2 regions of the Streptosporangium sp. NPDC020072 genome follow, and region 1 is predicted to be linked to the other one. Evidence: riboswitches for the same ligand, from Rfam matches in the RefSeq annotation. Region 1 holds a riboswitch; the other holds the start of a gene.

Region 1 (3,392 bases):
GTGTGGCAGGGAGATCTTGCGTTCGAAGACGAGATGCTCACCGACCACGAACGGGATCTCGCGGGAGCCGTACAACCGGATCGTTCCCGAGGCGCGCATGGCGGCCAGCCGTTCGTCGACGGTGTCGACGTCGACGAGTTCGGGTTTTTCGCCGGTCAGGCCGAGAAGGACGGCCTTGTCGCTGCCGTGGCCCTTGCCGGTCAGGCCGAGTGAGCCGTAGAGGATGACCTCGACCCGGGTGGTCTTGTCGAGCAGGCCGTCGTGGTCGAGCCCTCTGGCGAACCTGTGGGCGGCGGCCATCGGGCCGCCGGTGTGCGAGCTGGACGGGCCGATACCGATCTTGAAGAGGTCGAAGACGCTGATCGCCATTGATCTGCCCTGCCTTTGCGCTGTCCCGCGGTCGTGATCACGCGCGCCGGTGGACGCGCGTGATCACGACGCAAGATTAGATATTTCAGGATTCGCCCGAAGTGAGTGCCGTGTACTCCTCGGGGGACAGCAGGTCCTCCGGGTCACCCTCAAGCCGGACGCGGAACAGCCAGCCGTCGCCATAGGGGTCACTGTTGACCAGCGAGGGGTCGTCGACGACGGCCTCGTTGACCTCGACGACCTCACCGCCGACCGGCGCGAAGATGTCGCTCACCGACTTGGTCGACTCGACCTCGCCGACCGCCTCACCCGCGGTGAGCGAGGAACCGGCCTCGGGCAACTGGACGAAGACCACGTCACCGAGGGCGTTGGCGGCGTAGGCGGTGATGCCGACGGTCAGGGTCAGGCCGTCATCTATGCCCGAGATCCACTCGTGCTCCTTGGTGTAGTGCAGCTCCTCGGGAATGTCACTCACTTTTTCCTCCTGTAGAAAGGCAGCTCAACGACCTCGACCGGCTCGTGACTGCCCCGGATGTCCACGGCCAGTCCAGCGGACGTTCCGTTGTCCACGTAGGCCATGGCGATCGGCCTGCCCAGGGTCTGGGAAGGCGCTCCGCTGGTCACCTCTCCGACGACGACGCCGTCGCCGGAGACCACCGGATACCCGTGGCGGGGCACCCTGCGGCCGGTCGCGATCAGTCCCACCAGGCGGCGGGCCGGGGGGACGTCCTTGAGCGGCTCAAGGGCGGCCCTGCCGACGAAGTCGCCTGGTTTGTCAAACCTCACCACACGGCCGAGCCCCGCGTCGAACGGGGTGAGATCAGCGGAGAGCTCGTTGCCGTACAGCGGCATCCCCGCCTCAAGACGGAGGGTGTCACGCGCCGAAAGCCCGGCGGGCAGCAGGCCGTACGGCTCGCCCGCCTTGGTGAGCGCGGCCCACAGCGGCTCGGCGTCGTCGGCGGCGACGAACAGCTCGAAGCCGTCCTCGCCGGTGTAGCCGGTGCGGGCGACGAGGGCGGAGAGCCCGGCGACGGTCGCGGGAAGGCCCGCGTAGTACTTCAGGCCGTCGAGGTCGGCGTCGGTGAGCCCGCCCAGGATCTCGCGGGAGCGCGGCCCCTGTACCGCGACCAGCGCGTACTGCTCGGAGCGGTCCTCGACCGCGGCCTCGAAGGCCCCGGCGCGCTCGGTCAGCTCGGCGGCGACCCGGGGGTAGTTGGAGGCGTTGGCGACGACCATGAACTCCTGGTCGGCCAGGCGGTAGACGATCAGGTCGTCGAGCACGCCGCCCTGGGGATCGACGATCATCGTGTAGCGGGCGCGTCCCGGCTCAAGGGCGGAGATGTGACCGACGAGCGCGTAGTCGAGGGCCTCGCCTGCCTGCGGGCCCGTCACGAAGATCTCTCCCATGTGGGAGAGGTCGAACAGGCCGGCCGCCTGGCGGACCGCGTTGTGCTCGGCGGACTCGCTTCCGTAGCGCAGCGGCATCAGCCAGCCCGCGAAGTCGGTCAGCGTCGCGCCGAGGGCCTCGTGAACACCGCGCAGCGGCGTGGGTCGGGACATGTTCGCACCTCAGACAGGGGTCGGATGAGAAGCATCCTCCCCCTCTGTCATGGATGCCTGAGAGCTTCGCCCGATTTTTGCCGGACTTTCACCTTCGGCGAGGCCGTACGGCCTGCTTTCCAGAGGCACCTACCCACGCGGTCCTTTGCCTTGAGAGGTTTGCGGGGAGGGCTTGCTCCTTCAGGGGTCCTGGCCTGGATGTCAGGACGCTCTCCCGCGCGGGCTCGTCGGTGTCCCGGCCAGCCTAACCGTAGGCGAGGGCCGAGCGAAATCCCCGGGTCGGGACAGAGTGTCCGGTTAGGCGTGATCATGACGGCTCTCGCATAACCTGAAGGTGCAGTGGGGGATTTGTTCCAACATCGAATCGTGGAAACAGGACGGCTACCGCTCTTCTGTTTCTTCGTCGCGCTGATCGTCGCCTTCGTCTTCACCCGCATCAACGTCCGGCTCATCCGCGCCAAGATCGGCTGGTTCGGCAACGTCAGCGTCGGCGACATGCACATCCACCATGTGGTGTTCGGCGTGGTGCTGACGATGCTCGGCGGGGTCTCCGGCCTGCTCGTCTCCGGCGTCTCCCAGGGGTGGTACGCCCTGACCGCGGCCGTCTTCGGGGTGGGCGCCGCCCTCATCCTGGACGAGTTCGCGCTGATCCTGCACCTGCACGACGTCTACTGGGAGGAGGAGGGCCGCACGTCGGTCGACGCGGTGTTCATCGCGATCGCCGTCACCGGTCTGCTCCTGCTCGGCCTGCGCCCGCTGGGCTGGGAGCGGCCGGACGGCACGCCGCAGGGGACGTGGCTGGCGGTCGGCTTCCTCGTGCTCAATCTCATGCTCGCCGTGGTCACCCTGCTGAAGGGGAAGATCTGGACGGGCATGGTCGGTCTGTTCGTCCCGCTGCTGCTGATCGTCGGGGCGCTGCGGCTGGCCCGGCCCGGCTCCCCCTGGGCCCACTGGTTCTTCGCCCCGGGCTCCCGAAGGCCGAGGCCCTGGAAACTGGCCAGGGCGCAGCGCCGTGAGGAGCGCTGGCGCCGCCCGGCCATCAAGGTCAAGATCGCCTTCCAGGAGTTCGTCTCCGGCCGTCACGACCTGCCCTCCTCCCGCCTGCGGCCACGCCGCTGACCTCGGTGAACCGCCGTGCCGTACTGTCGCGCGCCCGGTGAAACTAATCTCATTAGACAGAAGCTAATGGGATTAGTTACAGTCTAGGGACTCTAGGAGAGAGGGGCGCGTATGGCGCGGGCCGGGTTGACGACGGATCGGGTGACGCTCGCCGGTGCCGAACTGGCCGACGAGGTCGGGTTCGACCGGCTGACCATGTCGGCGGTGGCACGACGGCTCGGGGTGAAGGACGCCAGCCTCTACGCGCACGTTCGCGGCCTTGAGGACCTGCGCGGCCGGATCGCCCTGCTGGCGGCCGACGAGAAGAGCGTCCGCATCGCGGAGGCCACCGCGGGGCTGGCGGG
Region 2 (3,392 bases), on a different contig from region 1:
CTCGGGCAGCGCGTCGTGCGCCGCGGCGTCCAGGTCGGTCAGTACGGCGCCGCTGACCTCGAAGGCGGCCAGGACCTGCTCCAGGTGGAGCTGCTCGGTCCGCTCGTCGCAGGTGACACCGACGTGGTCGGCGTCGACCAGGCGCAGGTTGACGCCGTTGTCGCGGGCCGCGGCCACGATCCGGGCGGCGCGGCCGGGCACCCGGGCGAGCACGGTGTCGAAGAAGGCGTCGTGGACGACCTCGACGCCTCCGTGGCGCAGGCCCGCGGCCAGCACGACGGCGTGCCGGTGGACGCGCCTGGCGATCCTGCGAAGGCCCTCGGGGCCGTGGTAGACGGCGTACATGCCCGCGATGACCGCGAGCAGCACCTGCGCGGTGCAGATGTTGCTGGTCGCCTTCTCCCTGCGGATGTGCTGCTCACGGGTCTGCAGCGCCAGGCGGTAGGCGGGGCGGCCGTCGGCGTCCTGGGAGACGCCGACCAGACGGCCGGGCATCTGCCGCTGCAGGCCGTCGCGGACGGCCATGTAGGCGGCGTGCGGGCCGCCGAAGCCCAGCGGGACGCCGAAGCGCTGCGAGGAGCCGATCGCGATGTCGGCGCCGAGCTCGCCGGGGGCGGCCAGCAGGGTCAGGGCCAGCAGGTCGGCGGCGGCCACCACCTGGGCGCCGCGCGCGTGGGCGGCCTCGGCGACCGCGCGGAAGTCCCTGATCTCGCCATCGGCCCCGGGGTACTGCACGAGCACGCCGAAACAGTCGGGAAGGGCCTCGGTGAAGTCGCTCTCGACCAGCTCGATGCCGAGCGGCTCGGCCCTGGTGCGCAGCACGGCCTTGGTCTGCGGCAGCGAGCCGGCGTCGACGACGAACACGTTCGAGGAGCCGCGCACCGCCCTGCGGGCCAGCGTCATCGCCTCGGCGGCGGCGGTGGCCTCGTCCAGCAGGGAGGCGCCCGCCACGTCGAGACCGGTCAGGTCGGAGACGACCGTCTGGAAGTTGAGCAGGGCCTCAAGGCGCCCCTGGGAGATCTCGGGCTGGTAGGGCGTGTAGGCGGTGTACCAGCCGGGGTTCTCCAGGAGGTTGCGGCGGATGACCGCCGGGGTGATCGTGTCGTGGTAGCCCAGGCCGATCATCGAGGTGAGCACGGTGTTGCGCCCGGCGAGGGCGCGCAGCTCGGCGATGGCCTCCGTCTCGCTCGCGGCGGGCGGGAGGTTGAGCCTGTCCTTCGCCCTGATGGCCTCGGGGACGGCCACCGCGACCAAGTCGGCGGTCGAGGCGAATCCGACCGCCTCGAGCATGCGGGTCTGGTCGGCGTCCGCGGGCCCGATGTGACGGGTGGCGAACGGCGGGGGGGTCAGCTCGCTGAGCGGTGACAGGTCGGTCATGGGAAGCCTCCCGAGACGTTGGAGACCGGCGCTGGGCGCGGGCGTATGCCGGATCTCCCCCTCTGTCATCGCGACCTGAGAGTTTCACCTTCCGGTGCGTGGAAGGCTTTCCCCGTCGGTGAGACGCGCCTGGCGGGCGTGCCTGCTTTCCAGAGTCGCCTCGCCCACGCGGTACCGGGTGCCTGAGAGATTCCGGGGAGGTTGCTCCTTCGGCGCCCCGATCATGCCGGGGTCTCTCCCGCGCAGAGTCAGCAGCGAGACAACCTTACCCGGTGCGGCGAGCCCGGCGACGACGGGCCAGCTCATCCGCGTGGTGATCGCCTAAAGGGCTCTGGCCGGACTCCGCGCGCTCTCCGGGCAGGTCGGCCAGGGAGCCCTCCACCTCCTGCCAGACGCGGCCGAGGGCTATGCCGAAGACACCCTGCCCTCCCTGGAGCAGGTCGATGACCTCGTCGGGTGAGGTGCACTCGTACACGCTCACCCCGTCACTCATGAGGGTGATCTGGGCCAGGTCGTTGACGCCGCGGTCGCGCAGGTGCTGGACGGCGATGCGGATCTGCTGGAGGGACACACCCGTGTCGAGCAGCCGTTTGACGACCTTGAGCACCAGGATGTCGCGGAAGCCGTACAGGCGCTGGGAACCCGAACCGTGAGCGGCCCTGACCGTGGGCTCGACCAGACCGGTGCGCGCCCAGTAGTCCAGCTGCCGATAGGTGATGTCGGCCGCGGCACAGGCGGTGGGACCGCGGTATCCGATGTCGGCGGGCAGTTTCACCGGCTGCCCGTCGAACAGCAGGCCCTCTTCGCCCGCACGCTGACGTGCCTCCCCGCGCCGTTCCGGGTCATCCTGGTCGGCGTTTCTACCCTCGCCGCTGCTGACCGCCACGCGGACCTCCGGCTTTCTCTCATCCCGCGGCCTGATCTGGGGGTTTGCGCACAGCCGCGGGTTTCACTTGCACCGTAGGACTGGGGCCAAGATCAGTCAACGACCCTCCCCGGCGCGTCGTGAAGCGTAAATGCACCGAAATACCTACCCCGCGCGACCGAAGTCCTCGGGCGTGATCGTGTCAAGGAACTCCCTGAACTTCTCCACCTCGTCCTCCTGGTCGTCGGGAATGATCACCCCCGCCTCCCTGACGATGTCCTCACTGGCGAAGATACGGGCTCCCGTACGCAACGCCAGGGCTATGGAGTCCGAAGGACGGGCGCTCACCTCGACCCCGTTGGAGAACACGAGATCGGCGAAGAAGATCCCATCACGGAGTGCGACGATGTTCACGGTGCTCAGCCGGACGCCGAGCGCGTCGAGCACGTCGCGGAAGAGGTCATGGGTGAGTGGCCGGGGTGGCGGCTCTTCGGCCTGGGCCATCGCGATCGCCGTCGCCTCGGTCATGCCGATCCAGATCGGCAGGTACCGCTCCCCATGTGCCTCCTTCAGCAGGACAATAGGCTGGTTTGAGGGCATCTCAACCCGAACGCCCACGACCTCCATCTGCAACACGGGCTGCTCCGTCTTCGCTGGATTATGACCGGTTTGTTCAACGTAACACTCGTGAGGGGACGAGTGCCTGGTCAGGTTCTCACCGGCCCAAGCCCCCACGCACGGCGGAACGCAGGAGCGAGGCGTGCAATTCCAGCAGAAGACCAGAAATCTCCTTGGCGGTCTCGTCGGCCCGGTCGATGGCCCCCGGGCCTCGGCGGCGAAGCAACGGCGCGATGGCCTGTTCGACGAGGGTGGCCTCCCGCTCGGCCGCGGCCTTGACGACCCGCAGGTGGCGTGCCCTGAGCCCGAAGGCGGCCAGTGCCCCCACGCTGCGGGCCACGGCCAGCGCCTCGGCGTCGTAGTGGCGGGCGACCGCGGCGAGCAGGCCGAAGTCCTCAAGCTCGGTGAGGGTCTCCTCGTCGAGCTCGGCGGCGGCGAGCAGTTCCTTGCGGGTGAGACGAACCTCCGGCGGCGCCTCGCCGGGAAGGGCCCGCGGAGGGGTGACCGGCCGGTCCTCGCGGTCCGCGGCCTC

Evidence for each region. A riboswitch is a leader RNA that binds a small molecule or an ion and turns the genes downstream of it on or off. The one in region 1 is predicted to bind glycine.
Region 2: it holds a riboswitch for glycine, as region 1 does, so the genes downstream of both, gcvP (aminomethyl-transferring glycine dehydrogenase) here and gcvT (glycine cleavage system aminomethyltransferase GcvT) in region 1, are expected to answer to the same signal.

What each region holds. Positions count from the first base shown of each region.
Region 1 covers NZ_JBEYAB010000002.1:129,558-132,949, reverse strand. Annotated here, with positions in the region: gene ABZ470_RS03910 (L-serine ammonia-lyase) at 1-369, opposite strand, end outside; gene gcvH (glycine cleavage system protein GcvH) at 455-844, opposite strand; gene gcvT (glycine cleavage system aminomethyltransferase GcvT) at 841-1,929, opposite strand; glycine riboswitch at 1,971-2,055, opposite strand; glycine riboswitch at 2,058-2,156, opposite strand; gene ABZ470_RS03895 (hypothetical protein) at 2,296-3,048, shown strand; gene ABZ470_RS03890 (TetR/AcrR family transcriptional regulator) at 3,160-3,392, shown strand, end outside.
Region 2 covers NZ_JBEYAB010000032.1:6,486-9,877, forward strand. Annotated here, with positions in the region: gene gcvP (aminomethyl-transferring glycine dehydrogenase) at 1-1,377, opposite strand, end outside; glycine riboswitch at 1,537-1,628, opposite strand; gene ABZ470_RS41485 (MerR family transcriptional regulator) at 1,643-2,173, opposite strand; gene ABZ470_RS41490 (bifunctional nuclease family protein) at 2,408-2,878, opposite strand; gene ABZ470_RS41495 (MerR family transcriptional regulator) at 2,958-3,392, opposite strand, start outside.